DNA from 2 places in the Bradyrhizobium sp. 23AC genome. Region 2 is predicted to be linked to the other one. Evidence: riboswitches for the same ligand, from Rfam matches in the RefSeq annotation. Region 2 holds a riboswitch; the other holds the start of a gene.
The links. A riboswitch is a leader RNA that binds a small molecule or an ion and turns the genes downstream of it on or off. The one in region 2 is predicted to bind S-adenosylmethionine.
Positions count from the first base shown of each region.

Region 1: another riboswitch for S-adenosylmethionine. It lies ahead of metX (homoserine O-acetyltransferase MetX); the one in region 2 lies ahead of RAD10_RS01890 (O-succinylhomoserine sulfhydrylase).

Region 1 is NZ_JAVAYN010000015.1:8,187-17,040, forward strand. Features, by position in the region: partial or broken gene RAD10_RS28370 (SDR family oxidoreductase) at 1-219, opposite strand, end outside; gene RAD10_RS28375 (LysR family transcriptional regulator) at 322-1,212, shown strand; gene RAD10_RS28380 (prephenate/arogenate dehydrogenase family protein) at 1,266-2,204, opposite strand; gene hisC (histidinol-phosphate transaminase) at 2,201-3,298, opposite strand; gene RAD10_RS28390 (chorismate mutase) at 3,335-4,183, opposite strand; SAM riboswitch at 4,340-4,419, shown strand; gene metX (homoserine O-acetyltransferase MetX) at 4,511-5,710, shown strand; gene metW (methionine biosynthesis protein MetW) at 5,713-6,375, shown strand; gene RAD10_RS28405 (alpha/beta fold hydrolase) at 6,498-7,361, opposite strand; gene RAD10_RS28410 (NlpC/P60 family protein) at 7,578-8,267, shown strand; gene RAD10_RS28415 (MOSC domain-containing protein) at 8,383-8,854, opposite strand, start outside.
Region 2 is NZ_JAVAYN010000001.1:385,435-394,288, forward strand. Features, by position in the region: gene RAD10_RS01850 (VOC family protein) at 20-379, shown strand; gene RAD10_RS01855 (SRPBCC family protein) at 540-941, shown strand; gene RAD10_RS01860 (hypothetical protein) at 1,071-1,550, shown strand; gene RAD10_RS01865 (MATE family efflux transporter) at 1,547-2,992, opposite strand; gene RAD10_RS01870 (hypothetical protein) at 3,226-4,278, opposite strand; gene RAD10_RS01875 (PAS domain S-box protein) at 4,386-4,577, opposite strand; gene RAD10_RS01880 (PAS domain S-box protein) at 4,574-4,906, opposite strand; gene RAD10_RS01885 (2'-deoxycytidine 5'-triphosphate deaminase) at 4,970-6,106, opposite strand; SAM riboswitch at 6,187-6,266, shown strand; gene RAD10_RS01890 (O-succinylhomoserine sulfhydrylase) at 6,341-7,528, shown strand; gene RAD10_RS01895 (SGNH/GDSL hydrolase family protein) at 7,600-8,592, opposite strand; gene RAD10_RS01900 (SGNH/GDSL hydrolase family protein) at 8,605-8,854, opposite strand, start outside.

The DNA of each region.
Region 1 (8,854 bases), on a different contig from region 2:
TACCACGGCGTTGAGCAGGAACAGGGTCGAGACGCCCGAGAACGCGCTGCGCAGCGCGTCAACGTCCAGGAGGTCGCCCTGCACGACGTTGACGCCCGGCGGCAGGTTGGCCTTTGCAGGATCGCGGACGAGGGCGCGAACATCGGCGCCGCGCTTGACGAGCTGTTCAACGACTTGGCGGCCGACATTGCCGGTGGCGCCGGTCACGAGGATGGTCATGGGTTCACTCCGAGGTGGGTTGCTGGACATCCCGCAAATTAGTGACCCACGTGCGGGCCGATAGACGCTATATTTGGACAGACCGTCTCATTGGTGGAACGTATGGATCTGCTCGCACTCGCCGATTTCAACCTTGTCGCCCGTCACGGCGGGTTCGGACGGGCCGCCCGGGCTGCCGGCCGCCCGAAGGCGACGCTCTCGCGCCGGGTCTCCGAGCTGGAGGGCAGCCTTGGCTTGCGCCTCTTCGAGCGCGGAAGCCGCACGCTGAAGCTCACCGAGGAAGGGCGGGCGCTCTATGAGCGGACGGGAACATTGCTCGCCGAACTCGACGAGACGGCGGCGGCGATCGCTTCAGGCGGTGCCAAGCCGCGAGGCAGATTGCGGATCAGCGCGCCTCTGCTTTTCTCACAAACTGCAATGGGAAAGCTGGCCGCTGCGTTCGCACTGAAATATCCGGAGGTGCGGCTCGAGGTCACGACGGAAGACCGCGCCGTCGACATGATCGAGGAAGGCTATGACCTCGTGATCCGCGTCAATCCCGATCCCGACGAAACCCTTGTCGGACGAATCCTGATGCGCGATCGGCTGGTCGTCGTCGCGAGCCCCGACCTCAGTCGCCCTGCGCACGATCTTGCCGTTCCGACCGTGGTGCGTGGTGCGAGCGATCTGACCTCGGCGTGGGAGGTGAAGTCGTCGATCGGAAACTCACGGATCTCGACCGATCCGGTGCTTCGCCTGTCGTCGATCGTTATGGTCCGCGATGCGGTCCGCGCAGGCGTGGGCGCCGCTCGCCTTCCTGTGTCGCTTGTGAGTCACGACCTGGCGGCCGGCAAGCTCGTCCACTGGGGTGATGTCGACGGACCGGAGATCGTCCTCTGGGCGCTCTACCCTTCGCGCCGGTTGCTGAGCGCTCGCGTATCCGCGTTCCTCGACTTTCTCAAGGAAGCCTTTCCCTCGGGGACGCCCGATGAGCTCGCGGCCTTCATCGACTAGGTCAAGCGAGCAGATCGAGATCGCTCCGCGCTGGAGCCATCCGAGCTACGAACTCACGGCTTGTTGCCGAGCTGCCCATGCTGCCGGCCGAAATCCGCGGCCGCCGAATCCTGTCCGATCTCGACGATGCCGCGGCGGATGGCGCGGGTGCGCGTGAAATGGTCGAACAGCGCTTCGCCGTCGCCGCGCCGGATGGCGCGGGTGAGTTTTGCTAGATCCTCGGTGAAGGTGCCGAGCATCTCCAGCACGGCTTCCTTGTTGGCGAGGAAGACGTCGCGCCACATCGTCGGATCGGACGCCGCGATGCGGGTGAAATCGCGGAAACCGCCGGCGGAGAACTTGATCACCTCGGACTCCGTGACCTGCGCCAGTTCGTCGGCGGTGCCGACGATGGTGTAGGCGATCAGATGCGGCAGATGGCTGGTGATCGCGAGCACGAGATCGTGATGATCCGGCGTCATCACCTCGACCTTGGCGCCCATCGCCGCCCAGAAGGCGCGCAGGCGATCGGTCGCGGCCGCATCGACGCCTTCCGGCGGGGTGAGAATGCACCAGCGATTGATGAAGAGCTCGGCGAAACCTGAATCCGGCCCTGAATGCTCGGTGCCCGCCACGGGATGTGCCGGCACGAAATGAACGGTCTTCGGCAGATACGGCGCCATGTCCCTGACGATGGCGCCCTTGACCGAGCCGACGTCGGAGATGATTGCGCCGGGCTTCAGATGCGCGGCGATCTCCTGCGCGACCTCGCCGCAGGCGCCGACGGGAATGCAGAGGATGACCAGATCAGCATCCTTCACCGCTTCCGCATTGGTCGCCACGACCTGGTCGACGATTCCGAGCTCCATCACCCGCGCGCGGGTCTTCTCCGAGCGCGCGGTGGTGACGATCTCGCCCGCCAGGCCCTGGAGCTTCGCAGCGCGCGCGATCGAGCCGCCGATCAGGCCGAAACCGATCAGCGCGACGCGCTGGAAGTGCGGTGCGCTGCTCATTTGCCGGCCACGAAATCGCGCAGGCCGTCGACGACGAGGCGGTTCGCCTCCTCGGTGCCGATGGTCATGCGCAGCGAATGCGGCAGGCCGTAATTCTTCAGTGCGCGCAGCACCAGGCCCCGCTTGGTCAGGAAGGCGTCGGCATCGTCAGCGGTCTTGCCCCTGTCGGTCGGGAAGTGGATCAGCACGAAATTGGCGACGCTCGGCGTCACCTTCAGCCCGAGCTTGCCGATCTCGTCGGTCAACCAGTTGCGCCAGGTCTCGGTGAATTGCTTCGACATCGCCTGGTGCGCGGTGTCCTCGATCGCGGCGACCGCGGCATACATTGCCGGCGTCGACACGTTGAACGGGCCGCGGATGCGGTTGACCGCGTCGATGATGTGCTCGGGGCCGAACATCCAGCCGATGCGCAGCGCGGCGAGGCCGTGGATCTTGGAGAAGGTGTGCGTCACCACCGTATTCTCGGTGGTGGCGACCAGCTCGATTCCCATCTCGTAGTCGTTGCGCGAGACGTAGTCGCAATAGGCGGCGTCGAGCACCAGCAGCACGTGCGAGGGCAGGCCGGCGCGCAGGCGCTTGACCTCGTCGAACGGCACATAGGTGCCGGTCGGATTGTTGGGGTTGGCGAGCCAGACCAGCTTGGTGCGCGGCGTCACCGCCTTGAGGATGGCGTCGACGTCGCAGGTGAGGTTGGTCTCCTGCGCGACGACATTCTTGGCGCCGACCGCCATGGTCGCGATCGGGTAGACCAGGAAGCCGTGCGTGGTGGAGATCGCCTCGTCGCCGTGGCTGAGATAGGTGTGCGCCAGCAGATTGAGGATCTCGTCGGAGCCGGCGCCGCAGATGATGCGGTTCGGGTCGAGCCCGAATGAGCGGCCGATCGCCTCGCGCAACACGCGCGAGGTTCCTTCCGGATAGTCTTCCAGGTGGTCCGCCACGTGCTTGAAGGCTTCGATTGCCTTGGGCGAGGGCCCGAACGGAGTCTCGTTGGCCGACAGCTTGAACACCTTGCGGCCCGGCTCGGCGACCGGGCTCTTGCCGGGCGTGTAGGGCGCAATATCGAGAATGCCGGGATTCGGCACGGGGCGGGACATCTTGAACTCCGAGAATGGCGGGGCGCGGCGTGCGATTTACGATTTCGCCCCGGTCGGGGGCACCGTATAGCGCGTTGCGTGGCTGCCGACGAGGGCCGTGGAGCGCACCGAGGCCCCCGCCTCGATCAGGGCAGCCCTGATTTTGTCGATGCTGGTCGCGCTCGTGACCGAGACAAGCAGCGCCGCGCCGTCGAAGGCGGTATCAGGCACCGCCACGATCTCGGCGAGCGGCGACAGGGCGCGCGCGACCTCGGCGTTCCAGCCGGAGACGCGGACGCTGAAGGTCTCGACCTCCGTCACCAGGGCGCTGTCGGCGACGCGCGAAATTGCGAACACCGGCAGTGCCGCCGGATGATCGTCGCGCTCGACGAAGGGCATCCGCGCGATGATCTTCGGCGCGCCTTCCGTTTCGAGCAAGAGCCACCATGGCGTGCGGCTGGACGTCGCCGACACCAGCGCCAGATCGCCCTTGGATTTCGCTACCGCCTCGACCGCGGCCTGCGCGCTGAAATGCGCGACGTAAGGCACCGTGAAGCCGAAATGGAAGCGCGCGGAATCGCGCATCGCCGGCTCGCTCGCCGAGATGTCGGCATGCACCGAGAACGGCGCCTGCACATAGGTGAACGTCGAGATGATGACGCGCCAGATGCTCTCGACCGTGTCGAGCGGCAGGATGCCGCGATGGCGCTGCACGATCTCGCGCATCATGGCGGCCTCGCGCGCGGGGCGGAACGCCGAGCCGACCTCCTGGGTTTGCTTCACCTGGATCAGGCGGTCGATGATGTCGCCGCGCTGCATCAGCAGGCGATGCATGCCCTCGTCGATCGCGTCGATCTCCTTGCGCAGTTCCTGGAGCGATGGTGGCGCGGGCGGACGTTGGGACATGTCTGGCTGTCGATGGTTTCGATGGGGGATGTCCTGATTAGGCAGTCGGGACGGCGAAAGCAAAGAGAAATCACGTCCTTTTCGGACGACGCGAGAGAGACGAATTGGGCCGATCCGGGCCGCGACTTGACGAAAACCGCCCAAGACGGTAGCTTTTGCCTGTTCCGTGGTCATTTGAGCCGGCCGGCTTGCAGCCACGTTAAAAAACTCGCTAAACAGGCCGGGGACGCTTCCGATCCCGGCCGAACCTATCGTTCAGGCCGGGTTTTTCATGGCCTGATGCAAGTGGCGATCACGCGTTTGATCGCAAACGAGGTCGATGGTCAGATGGGTGGCGTCAAGTCGATACCGAGTCCTGCGATCAGCGCCGACGAACGGTCGCACGAGGTGGATCATCCAAGCTCGCAGATCGCGCATTTCGGCGCCGAGCAGCCGCTGCGGCTCGATTGCGGCGTCGATCTCACCCCGTTCCAGATCGCCTACCAGACCTATGGCGAGCTCAACGCCGATCGCTCCAACGCGGTGCTGATCTGCCATGCGCTGACCGGCGATCAGCATGTCGCCAATGTGCATCCCGTCACCGGCAAGCCCGGTTGGTGGGAGACGCTGGTCGGCCCTGGCCGCCCCATCGATCCCAAGCACTACTTCATCATCTGCTCCAACGTGATCGGCGGCTGCATGGGCTCGACCGGGCCGGCGTCGATCAATCCTGCTACCGGCAAGGTCTGGGGCCTGGATTTCCCGGTCATCACCATCCCCGACATGGTGCGTGCGCAGGCGATGCTGGTCGACCGGCTCGGCGTCGACACGCTGTTTGCGGTGGTCGGCGGCTCGATGGGCGGCATGCAGGTGCTGCAATGGACCGCCGCCTATCCGGGCCGCGTGTTCTCCGCGCTGGCGATTGCCTGCGCGACGCGGCACTCGGCGCAGAACATCGCCTTCCACGAGCTCGGCCGCCAGGCCGTGATGGCCGATCCCGACTGGCACGGCGGCGGCTATGCCGATCACGGCATCCATCCGCATCGCGGGCTCGCGGTGGCGCGGATGGCGGCGCACATCACCTATCTTTCGGACGCGGCGCTGCATCGAAAATTCGGCCGGCGCATGCAGGACCGCGAGCTGCCGACCTTCTCGTTCGACGCCGACTTCCAGGTCGAGTCCTATCTACGCTACCAGGGCTCGTCCTTCGTCGAGCGTTTCGATGCCAATTCCTATCTCTATCTGACGCGCGCGATGGATTATTTCGACATCGCCGCCGACCATGGCGGCGTGCTCGCAAAGGCGTTCGCGGGAATTGCGACCCGCTTCTGCGTGGTCTCCTTCACCAGCGACTGGCTGTTTCCGACCTCGGAATCGCGCGCACTGGTGCACGCGCTGAATGCGTCGAGCGCGCGGGTGTCGTTCGCCGAGATCGAGACCGATCGCGGCCACGACGCCTTCCTGCTCGACGTGCCCGAATTCTTCGACATCTCCCGCGCCTTCCTGCAATCGGCGGGCAAGGCGCGCGGGCTCACCAGGGACGGCTAGTCATGTCTGTACAGGAAGTGCTGCCGTTGAACGGCGTCGCGACCGGATCGTCCGGCCAGTTTCGCGCCGATCATCTGCTGGTCGCCGAGATGGTCAAGCCGGGCTCGAAAGTGCTCGACGTCGGCTGCGGCGAGGGCGATCTGCTTCAGCTGCTGGAGACCCGCGGCATCGACGGCCGCGGCATCGAGCTGTCGCGCGAGGGCGTCAATCGCTGCGTCGCCAAGGGCCTTGCGGTGGTGCAGGGTGATGCCGACACCGATCTCGTCAATTATCCGGATGACGCCTTCGACTACGTGATCCTGTCGCAGACGCTGCAGGCGACGCGGCAGCCGCGCGTGGTGCTGGAGAATCTGCTGCGCATCGGCCGCCGCGCCATCGTCTCGTTCCCGAATTTCGGCTTCTGGAAGATGCGGCTCCAGCTCCTGGTCGGCGGCCACATGCCGCGCACCGAGAATTTGCCGGCAACCTGGTACGACACCGCCAACATCCATTTCTGCACCATCAAGGATTTCGTGCAGCTCTGCGACGAGATCAACGTCAAGATGGAGCGCTCGGTCGCGCTCGATCTCTACGGCCGCCCGGTGCCGCTGAATCTGCCCTGGTGGGTCTGGAACATGTTCGGCGAGCAGGCGGTGTTCTTGCTCAGCCGCGGCGGGGGGAAGTAGTTTTTCGTAGCCCGGATGGAGCGGAGCGCAATCCGGGGCAGGTCGTGCCGCGCTCGAGAATCCCGGATTACGCTTGCGCTCCATCCGGGCTACAAGACGGAGCGTTTGGCGACGTCTTCGCTCTAATGCGCCGCCAGCGATCTGGGATCGCGTGCTGGCCAGCGGCCGGCCTCAACCAGCGCCACGAACCGCTCCACGCTCGCGTTGAACAGCGCGGGCTCTTCGAGATTGAGCACGTGGCCGGATTTCGGAAACATCGCCAGCCCCGCCGCAGGCAGATGCTTTTTCAGGAACAGGCTCGGTCCGAGGCATAGATCGTCCTCGTCGCCGCAGATGATCAGCGCCGGCGTCGATGCGCGCTTGATCGCATCCGTCATCGTGTAAATCGAGGGGCGGCGGCCCTGGAAGCCGCGCATCGTGCGTGCCGACCCCTTGGCGTCGTGGCGCGCCAGCGCGGCGTAGAAATCGGCGTGGCCGCGAGCATCCTTCACCAGGAAGGGAATCCGGCTCGGCGCCTCGCGCGTCACTTTCGCGACCTCCGCGGAGCCCAGCGTCTCGAACTGCTCGGCATTGGCGCGGCACTGCTTGCGCCAGGCCTCCAAATTCTCGATCTCCGAGCCGGAGCCGACGCCGGCCAGCGTCATCGACAACGCGCGCTGCGGCGCGTTGAGCCCGATCTGGAGCGAGGAGTAGGCGCCCATCGACAGGCCGACCAGATGCGCGCGCTCAATCCTGAGATGATCGAGCACCGCGAGCGCATCGCTATAGAAATGCGTGTAGCTGTAAACCTCGCCTTCAGGCACGTCCGACGGCGTGTAGCCGCGCGCCGAATAGGTGATGCAGCGATGGCCGCGCGAGAAGTAGCGCATCTGCGGCTCCCAATTGGTGTGGTCGGCCGCGAACTCGTGCAGAAAAATGATCGGCGTTCCCTGACCCGCTTCTTCGAAATAAATGCGGACGTCATCCCTGGTCGTGGCGTGGGGCATTAACCGTTTCCCTCTCTTTAAGCCGCCCTTGCAGGATTGCAGTTAATGCTGTTGTCGGCAATCGGCAGCCTCGAGCCAGTATCGGCACAAAATCATCGCAGCTATTCGCAGGCAGCCCGCGTCTTTTTCTCGCCACATCGGGCGGCTTAACGGCCAGACCGATCCTGGCCGTTGCACGGGCCGATTGGGAAGTGGGGTGTCAACGAAGGATGAAGAATGTTTGAGTTGTTTGCGTCTCGCCTGTCGCGTTGTGTTGTCGCGCTGGCGATCTTCTTCGCGGCGGTTGCCGCGTTCGTTTCTCCGGCCTCAGCGCGGCCGCATCATCGTCATAGCGCAGAGCGGCACGCACACGTGCACCACGCCAGACATCATCACTACCGCCACCATGCACGCAGCTCGCGCTTCGAGCGCAGCGCGGCGCAGTTGCGGGCTAGCGGATTCGCCGACACCCAGGCGAGCTATGATCCGAACGCCAATAGCGGCGGCATGGTCCATAACGCCATGGCTAATACCGCAACGGCTAATACCGCGATGGCCAATAGCGGTGGCTTCGGCGGCGGATCGAACCTCGTATCCGAGGCGCGCCGCTATGTCGGCGGCAATCCGACCGGCCGCGGCAGCCTGTGGTGCGCGCGTTTCATGAACATGGTGTTGGAGCACACCGGCCATAAGGGCTCGGGCTCCGACATGGCGAGCTCGTTCGCGCGTTACGGCACCCGTGTCTCCGGTCCGCAGGTCGGCGCCATCGCGGTGATGTCGCGCGGTCGCAGAGGCGGTCATGTCGGCATCATCACGGGCATCGACGCGCAGGGCAATCCGATCATGATCTCCGGCAACAACGGCAACCGCGTCCGCGAAGCGCCGGTCTCGCGCGGGCGGATCTATGCCTATGTGATGCCGAACTAACGAGGGAGCCGTAGGGTGGGCAAAGGCGCACTTGCGCCGTGCCCACCATCTCTCTCCGTCGCAGAAATTGCGTGGGCAAGCTTCGCTTTGCCCACCCTACGGTACCGGTGCCGGCTCACACCAGCTTCGGCTCTTCCAACGCGATCGCATCGCCGACGCCGATCTCGCCACCTTCGATCACCTCGGCATAGATGCCGCAGTCCATGTGGCCGAGATTGCGCGAGAGCGTCGGCGGTATCTCGAGATCGCGCTTGGCCGTAACCGGGTCGACATTGGTGGCCGGGCAGCGGACGATGCGCTTGACCACCTTCAGCCGCGCCGCGCCGATCGCCAGCGTCTGGCCGACGAGATCGAGCTCCGACCAGGCCGGCCACCCCTTTACATAAAGATTGGCACGGAAACGCAGGGGATTCACGGCGGTGCCGCCCAGGATTGTCTCGATGGCGCGGACGCTGCCGAGATTGATGATGGAGACGACCTTGCGGGCGACGTCGGAGAAGCTGTGGTCGCGGCCTGACAGGACTTTTGGCGGCCCCTTCAGCTCCGGCTGAAAATTCTCCGCGAAGTAGCGCTCGATGGCGGCGCGC
Region 2 (8,854 bases):
TTTGCAAATGGAGACGACCATGTACGACCACATCGGGCTTCGCGTTGCCGATCTCGACGCCGCGACGCGCTTCTACACCGCGGTGCTGGCGCCGCTCGGTTACGTCCTGTGCTCCAGCGGCGACGGCTATGCGGGTTTCGGGCCGAAGGGCGAGCCTGCCCTGTGGCTGCACCTGAACAAGGGCCGTAAGGCCGACGGCGCGCACATCGCGTTCCGCGCCGGAAATCATGACGCGGTCAAGGCGTTCCACAGCGAAGGTCTGAAGAGCGGCGGCCGCGACAATGGCGGCGCCGGGCCGCGCAAGGATTACAGCCCGACCTATTACGCGGCGTTCCTGATCGATCCTGATGGCAACAATGTCGAGGCGGTTTGTGCCTGAGCGCTAGCGAGATCTCGTAGGGTGGGCAAAGCGACTTGTCCGACGTAGCTCGAAGAGCGAAGGCGGAAGCGTGCCCACCAACTGTCCCCGTCAATCCAAATGGTGGGCACGGCGCTACGCGCCTTTGCCCACCCTACAAAACTGTTTTTGAGGAAACACCATGGCCTCCATCCACAACGACATCTCCATCAACGCCCCGGCGCGCGACGTCTGGGATGCGGTGCGCGATTTCGGCGCGCTGCATGAACGGCTGGCACCCGGCTTCGTCACTGCCTGCACGCTCGACGGCGATGCGCGTATCGTCACCTTCGCCAACGGCTCGGTGGCGCGCGAGGTGCTGGTCGATTGCAACGACGCGCGGCAGCGCCTCGTCTATGCCATCAACAACGAGCGGCTGCAGCATTACAGCGCCTCGGTGCAGGTGATCGCCGACGGCGAGCGGAGAAGCCGCTTGGTGTGGATCATCGACATGCTGCCGAACGAGCTCGAAGCCTACGTCCAGGGCCAGACCAAGGACGCCGTCGTTGCGATACATAAGGCGTTTCCGCCCGCTGCAGCCTAGCGGCGGTCCACGCGCTGCGGCTCTGTGAGTTTTCTCACAGAGCTCCGCCCTCGCCAGCCGTAACCATCGCGGCGTGCGTCCGGTTGGCTCCGCTCTCCCGGCGGCGCCACGAGACGCGAGGAGCATGCCATGCGAGGTGCGGACAAGGTGATTTGCCAGGCGGCCGCCGTGCTGCTGCTGTTTTCAGTCGCGAGCTCGCCGGCGAAGGCGCAGTTCTTCGGCGGCGGAGGTGCCGGCGGCGAGGACATGATGACCCAGATGGCGCCGATGCTGGAGATGATGAAGGCGAAGATGGGCAAGCGCCGCTTCGCCATGATGATGCAGACCATGGGCCCGATGATGAGCCGCATGATGGAGAATGGCGGCGGAGGGCTTGGTGGCATGATGGGCGGCGGCAATCTCGGCGGCGGCTTCGGCGCACCCAATTACGGCGGCTACACTCCGATGGGCGGCGGCACCATGCCGGCCGGTTATGGCGGCGTTGGTGGCGGCGACATCATGGGCATGATCGGCGGCGCCGGAGGCGGCGACATGATGGCGATGATCCCGCAACTGATGCGGCTCGCCAATGTCGGCGGCGGTGGCCATCGCCGCCACAGGCATCGCTAATCGGCGACGCCCGAGAGAGCCGGCCTGATCGCAGCCTTGCTCGCGCGCGGTCCCCAGCGCGTCAGCACCACGCTGGAGAATGAGAGCAGGCCGAGCACGACCATCGAGCTTGCGGCCAGCCAGAAAAAGCTCTGCGCGGTCGCATCGTGCGTCGACAGCCACCAGCCGGCCGTCGAGATGTAGATCAGCCGCGCCGTCTGCGCCAGCACCGGCCCGATCACCTTGGCCGCGCCTTGCGACGAGAAGTACATCGTCGTGGCAATGCCGAAAAAGGCGTAGAACGGTCCGACCGTCGAGAGATATTGATGGCTCGCCGCGCGCACGGCCGCGCTGTCGGTGAAGATGTTGATCCAGAGATCGGGAAACATCGCAACGACGCAGGCCGGCGCGCCGACGGCCATGAAGGCGGCAGCACTGGCGATCCAGGCGACGCGCCGTGCACGCGCGATGTTGCCTGCGCCGATCGCCATCCCCACCATCGGCACGCAGGCGATGCCGAACGAGAACGCGATCGAGGTCAGCAAAAATTCGAGCCGCGCGCCGATGCCGTAGCCGGCGAGGATCGTGGTGCCGAACTTCGCCAGCATGTGGGTGAAGATCGAGATCGTCAGCACCGATTGCAGCGGCGAGAAGCAGGCGATGGCGCCGACCTTCAGGATGTCGAAAAACATCGCCCACTGAATCCGCAGGCCGCGCAGCTTCGGTGTAACCCGGGCGCGGCCGGAGAACAGGTACCAGCCCATGATGCAGATATTCATGGAATAGGCGATCAGCGCGCCGGCCGCGACGCCGCGCATGCCGAGCTGCGGCACCGGCCCGAGCCCGAGGCCGAGCGTGCCGCCGAGCACGATCTGCCAGGCCGCCGAGTTGAGGATGAGGAACGACGGCAGCTTCATGTTGCCGGTGCCACGCAGCACGCCGGCCATGGTGTTGAGCAGCCAGGGCAGCACGGCGCCGCCGAAAAAAACCTGCGTGTAGGCGACAGCGTGGGTCAGCACGTCGCCGCGGCCGCCGAGCATTTCCAGCACCCGCGGCCCGAAGATCAGCATGCCCAGCATGAAGACGAGGCCGAAGCTGATGCCGATCAGGATCGCATGCGCGGCGAGCGTGGCGGCGCGTTCGCGATCGCCGGCACCGAGCGCGCGGGCAATGGCGGAAGCCACCGCACCACCCATGGCGCCGCCCGACATCGTCATGGTCAGAATGATCGTCGGAAACACCAGCGCCATCGCCGCCAGCGCCTCGACGCCGAGCCGGCCGATATAGGAGGTCTCCGCGATCACCGTACAGGTGCCGGCCGAGAGCGCGATCACGTTGGGCCAGGCGAGGGAGAGCAGCGTGCGCAGGATCGGCCCGTCTACAAGCGCGCTTCGCACCGGCGGCGGGGGCGGCGGCAGCGGACGCTCTTGCTCATCGACCGGGATTTCGGCGATGTCGGACATGTCCTCTCCGGGGCACGGGGCGCCATTTGCGGCGCGGCAATGCGTTGGTGTGCCAATTATTTTCTTCGCGCAGAAGGCGCGGCGAGAGGTTTGTTAGCACGGCCCGCAGCGATTGCTCCTGCGCTAGCTGCAGGCGTGCCCTGCGGCAGCGCATTTCAGCCCGTGAAATTGCGGCTGTTGTTCTCCCTCTCCCCGCATGCGGGGAGAGGCGAAGTGCGCGGCGGCGCCATCGCCTATTCCACGGCCCAAACCAGCGGCGGACGGCCGCCAGCAGCAGCGCGCATGCGCACGCCGATATGCCGCCCGCATCCCGCAGCCAGGCCTTCGAACAATCCCTCCAGCACCCTGGCGCAGGCGGGGTGATAATCGGCAACGTCGTCCATCAGCTTCCAGCTCTGCTGGCGGAGTTCGAACGTGCCTTCGGATTGCTTCATTTCGGCGGCGTCATCCTGCGCCGCGAACAGCGCGCTCAGGAACGATGCGAATTCGCTCGCGCCGCCGCGGCTCATCGCCAGCGCGGCCGCGACCTCGTCGAAATATTGCATCCCGATCAGCTTGCCGGTGAGGTGCAGCAGATAGCCGGCGTCTTCCGGGCCAAACAGCTGCACCATCACGGGCGCCGCCGTGCGCACATACTCCATCGCATAGTTGCGATAGGCCTTTTCCAGTCGCGGCTTTGGCCAGCTCGCGACCGGCAGAGCCGGCGCAGCCTTCGCGTCGAACAGCGGCGCTTCCAGATGCCGCGCGAACACCAGGCGCTGATCGAGTTCTAGCGGATGATCGTATTGGCAATAATAGCCTTCCAGCCCATCCTGGCCGTCGACGCTCTGCTTGGTGCAGACGAAGCCGAGCCTGAGATCGCCGAGCGCGACGCCGTTGTTGGCGTGCCATCCCCGCAGCATCGCGCGCGAGACCTCGCCCGGCACGCCGCAGATCGCGGTGCCCTTCCAGATCCAGCGCGGCGGCGGATAGCGGATCCAGGCCTTGGCGTCGCTCTCATACATGTATTCGACATGCACGCCGCCGATCCAGTTCGAGAGATAGTGATATTGCGCGGCCGCCACCGCCGGCGGCAGATGATCGATTCCCAGCTTCCCAAGCCCGGGCAGGAAGCGCTCCTGCTGCTGACGCCGGAACACGCGGAAGACGAACTCGGCGGCATCCGCGGTGCCGCGCCGCGTGACGACGGTGAGGATGAGGCCGGTGAAATAGGCGTGGTAGAGGTCGGCGACCGCACGCCAGCGCTTCCATTGGGCTTCCTGCGCGGCGTCAGCTGCGGCGGTCATTCGTTTCGCTCCCGATCGTTGTTGCGATCGAGTGTGTCATCGCAGCTTTCGGCAAGCAACATGACGCCCGTGCAGAGCGCCCTGCGCGGGCGCTCGCCAATTCCGCATCACGAAGTTTGCGGTGGCGTCTTGGCCGCGCGCTCTCGCTCGACCCGTTCGGTGACATCGCGCGCCATCGCGACCGATCCCAGAACATTGCCGCCGGAATCCCGCACCAGCGCGAAGGTCATCTCGATGTAGAGCTTGCGCCCGCTCTTGTGCAGCGCGCGGGTCAGTGTCGGCCTGCCCGCAAGCTTCATACGGCCGCTGGCCAGCGCAGCTTCAAGCCCTTCCAGTGCGCGGCGCGCAGGTGTTCGGGAATGATCAGATCGAGATTCTGGCCGAGCGCTTCCGGAGCGGAGAAGCCGAACAGCGCCGCCGCTGCGCGGTTCCACCGCATGATCGTGCCGGAGCGATCCGAATAGATCAGCGCATCCGCGACGTCTTCGACAATCTTTGCGTCGAGTTCGGATTCGTTGGTCATGTCACCACCTTGCATCACTCCGAATGATTGCACATCCCGACACACATTCGGTGTCATCGCCCGACTTGATCGGGCGATCCAGTACTCCGAGACGGCAGTGATCAAATCGACAGGCCGCGGCGTACTGGATGCCCCGGTCAAGCCGGGGCATGACAGTAAAATGGGCAGCTACACCCGAAAATGCTTCGATAGTTTGAGGCCCTGGGCCTGATAGTTCGAGCCGATGCGCTGGCCGTACATCGCGTCGGGACGGGCCAGCATCTTCTCGTAGACGAGGCGGCCGACGATCTGGCCGTGCTCGAGGATGAACGGCACTTCGCGCGAACGCACTTCCAGCACGGCGCGCGCGCCTTTTCCGCCCGCGCCGGCATAACCGAAGCCGGGATCGAAGAATCCGGCATAGTGCACGCGGAATTCGCCGACCAGCGGATCGAACGGCACCATCTCCGCGGCGTAGTCGGGTGGCACCTGCACGGCTTCCTTCGACGCCAGGATGTAGAACTCGCCGGGATCGAGGATCAGGCTGCCGTCGGGGCGGGCCGAGATCGGCTCCCAGAAATCCTCCACCGCGTAGCCGGAGCGGCGATCGACGTCGACGACGCCGGTGTGGCGCTTGGCGCGGTAGCCGACGAAGCCGTTTGCCTTCTCGCCGGAGAGATCGACGGAGACGGCGACGCCGCCGGAGAGATCAGCATCGTCGATATCGACGAGGCGCTCGGCGGCATGCAAGCCATCGAGCTCATCGGCATTGAGGATCGCGTCACCGGTGCGGAAGCGCACCTGGCTGAGACGCGAGCCCTCGCTGACCAGCACCGGAAACGTCTTCGGGCTGATCTCGGCATAGAGCGGGCCGTGATAGCCGGCGCCGATCATGTCGAAGCGGCGGGTGCCGTCGGCGATGACGCGGGTGAAGACGTCGAGCCGGCCGGTCGAGCTTTTCGGGTTCGCCGCCGCGACGATCTCCGGCGGCAGCGCGAGGCTCTCAAGCAGCGGCACGATGTAGACGCAGTTGGTCTCCAGCACCGCGCCGTCGGCGAGGCTGAATTCGTGCAGCTTCAATTCGTCGATGCGCTCGGCGACGGTGGCGCCGGGACCCGGCAGGAAGCTGGCGCGGACGCGATAGGCGATGTCGCCGAGACGCAGATCAAGGCTCGCCGGCTGGATCTGGCTCTCGACGAAGTCATAGGCGGGCAGGATGAGCCCGGCCTTCGCCATCGCCGCGATCATGCGGTCGGGCAGGATACCATTGGCGTCGGGCGCAACCGTGAACGTCAACCGGGGGTCCTCGTCAGGGGTCAGATGCATCCGGACATGCCGGAAATACAAGTCTTTTACGGCTATCCGATGGACGCCTTGACGGAAAGGGCATTGCGGAATATGAGCATCACTTATCCCGTGGTGATTTGAGCCGGCCGGCTTGCAGCCACGTTAAATAAGTCGCTAAACAGGCCGGGGACCTCTGTGATCCCGGCCCGTGGAGATATCCAGGCCGGTTTTTTTGTGACCGTTTTCGACGAGACGGTCATGTCGGAGGTACCTATGTCGAAGTCGACCACCAACTACCGTCCCGAAACCCGCCTGGTCCATTCCGGCACCCTGCGCTCGCAATATGGCGAGACATCGGAGGCGCTGTTCCTGACCCAGGGCTATGTCTACGACACCGCGGAGCAATGCGAGGCGCGGTTCAAGGGCGAGGATCCGGGCTTCATCTATTCGCGCTACTCCAATCCCACCATCGCGATGTTCGAGCGCCGCATGATCGAGCTCGAAGGCGCCGAAGCCGCCCGCTCGGCGGCGACCGGCATGGCCGCGGTGACGACCGCGATCCTGGCGCCGCTTAGGGCCGGCGACCACGTGGTGGCTTCCCGCGCCCTGTTCGGCTCGTGCCTCTACGTCGTCCAGGACCTGCTGCCGCGCTACGGCATCGAGGCCACGCTGGTCGACGGAGCCAATCTCGATGAATGGCAGCGCGCCGTGCGGCCGAACACCAAGACGTTCTTCCTGGAGAGCCCGACCAACCCGACGCTCGACGTGCTCGACATCCCCGGGATTGCCGAGATCGCGCACAAGGGCGGCGCGCGGCTCGTCGTCGACAACGTGTTCGCAACGCCGATCTGGCAGAGCCCGCTCGCGCTCGGGGCCGACGTCGTGGTCTATTCTGCGACCAAGCATATCGACGGCCAGGGCCGCTGCCTCGGCGGCATCATCCTGTCGTCGGAAGCCTTCATCGCCGAGCACATCCACAATTTCATGCGCCAGACCGGCCCGTCGATCTCGCCGTTCAACGCCTGGGTCCTGCTCAAGGGCCTGGAGACGCTGGGCGTGCGCGTGCGCGCGCAGACCGAAACGGCCGCGCGCATCGCCGACGTGCTGGCGAGCCATCCGAAGATCTCGCGGCTGGTTTTCCCGGGCCGCGCCGATCATCCGCAGGCAGCGCTGGTGAAAAAGCAGATGCGCGGCGGCTCGACGCTGGTCGGCTTCGAGGTCAAGGGCGGCAAGGCGGCTGCGTTCCGCGTGCTCAACGAATTGAAGCTGGCGAAGATCTCGAACAATCTCGGCGACGCCAAGAGCCTCGTCACGCATCCGGCGACCACGACGCATCAGCGCCTGAGGCCGGAGGACCGCGCCGCGCTCGGCATCAGCGAAGGTTTTATTCGCTTCTCGGCTGGGCTGGAGCATGCCGATGATCTGATCGAGGATCTGACCGCGGCGCTGGAGAAGGCGTGAGGGGTGAATGGCGAGTAGTGAGTGGCGAATAGATCAATCCCTATTCGCTACTCGCCATTCCCTATTCGCCTTTACATCGGCCGATACGTCCGCACATCTCCCGGCACGTTCACGCCCAACTTGATCTGCCCCACCGAGCGGATGATGTCGTCGCCGAGCAGCTGGGCGAAGCAGGCGTAGCCCCAATCGTTCATGTGCAGGCCGTCGGCGATGACGAAGCTCTCGACCGGAATCGACTGGTTCTCGTGCCAGTCGCGCATCACCTCGAAGCGCGGGAAGATGCCGACGTGACGAAGCTCGGCGACCTTGCCGAGCAGTTTCACCATCTTGCCGGCGCTTTCACCGCGCTGGTTGACGGCCGGCGAATATTGCGGATCGACCAGCACGATGTCGGCACCGCCGGCGGCCTGGATGCGGCTGATGCCGTCCTCGACCAGTTTTGCGGTGTCCCCGGGATCGAGGTTGCGCAGCACCGCGTTGGTGCCGACCTGCCAGATCACGAGATCCGGATGCACGTCGATCACCTGGGTCTGGAGGCGCTTCATCATCTCGGGCGCATCCTCGCCGCCGACGCCGGCATTGACGACGGTGATGTCGGCGGTCGGATAGTGGCGGCGCAGCTGGGCGGCAAGACGATTCGGATAATTGAACTCCGGCGAGCTCGCGCCGAATCCTGCGGTCGACGACGAGCCGAACGCGACGATCACAACGGGCTGGCCGGCCACGAGCTTGCTTGCAACATGCGGCAGCGAACCCATCGCCTTCGAGCCGCCCTTTGACGGCAGGCAGGGCACGCGGTTGAAGACGTCGCCGGCGGATTTGGCGACCTGCTTCACCTTGTCGATGGCGCGCGCGGTGATGCCGCGCTGCTCGGGCGAGGTCACGGCAACGGTGGTCTGGGACGGCGAAGCGGGAGCGGGATCAGCCGACTGCGCCGGTGCTTGTGTCGCCTGCGCGGCTTGGGTCTGCGCATGGGACTGCGGGGCCGGCGCCAGCAACAACAGCACTGCTGCTGCAGGCGCGGTCAGCCGTGCCGTCAGGCAAAAAGGGCGGAGAGAACTCATTAACGCTAGACCTCAATTTTGCTGCTGGGCCGGCTCCAGATGGGCTGCGTCGATCACGAACTGTGCCAACGCCCGGCCAAGGCAATCATGAACCTGCTTCGCCAGTTCGGGCCCGCGGGACGGGCTGAACAGGTCGAACTGACCCTGATCATTCCACTGCCGCATGATCGTGAAACGATCGAACAGCGGAATATCATGCTCCTGCGCCACAACGCGCATATTATCGAGAAATGGTTGGGCCGAGATCATCGTTTCGGTACGC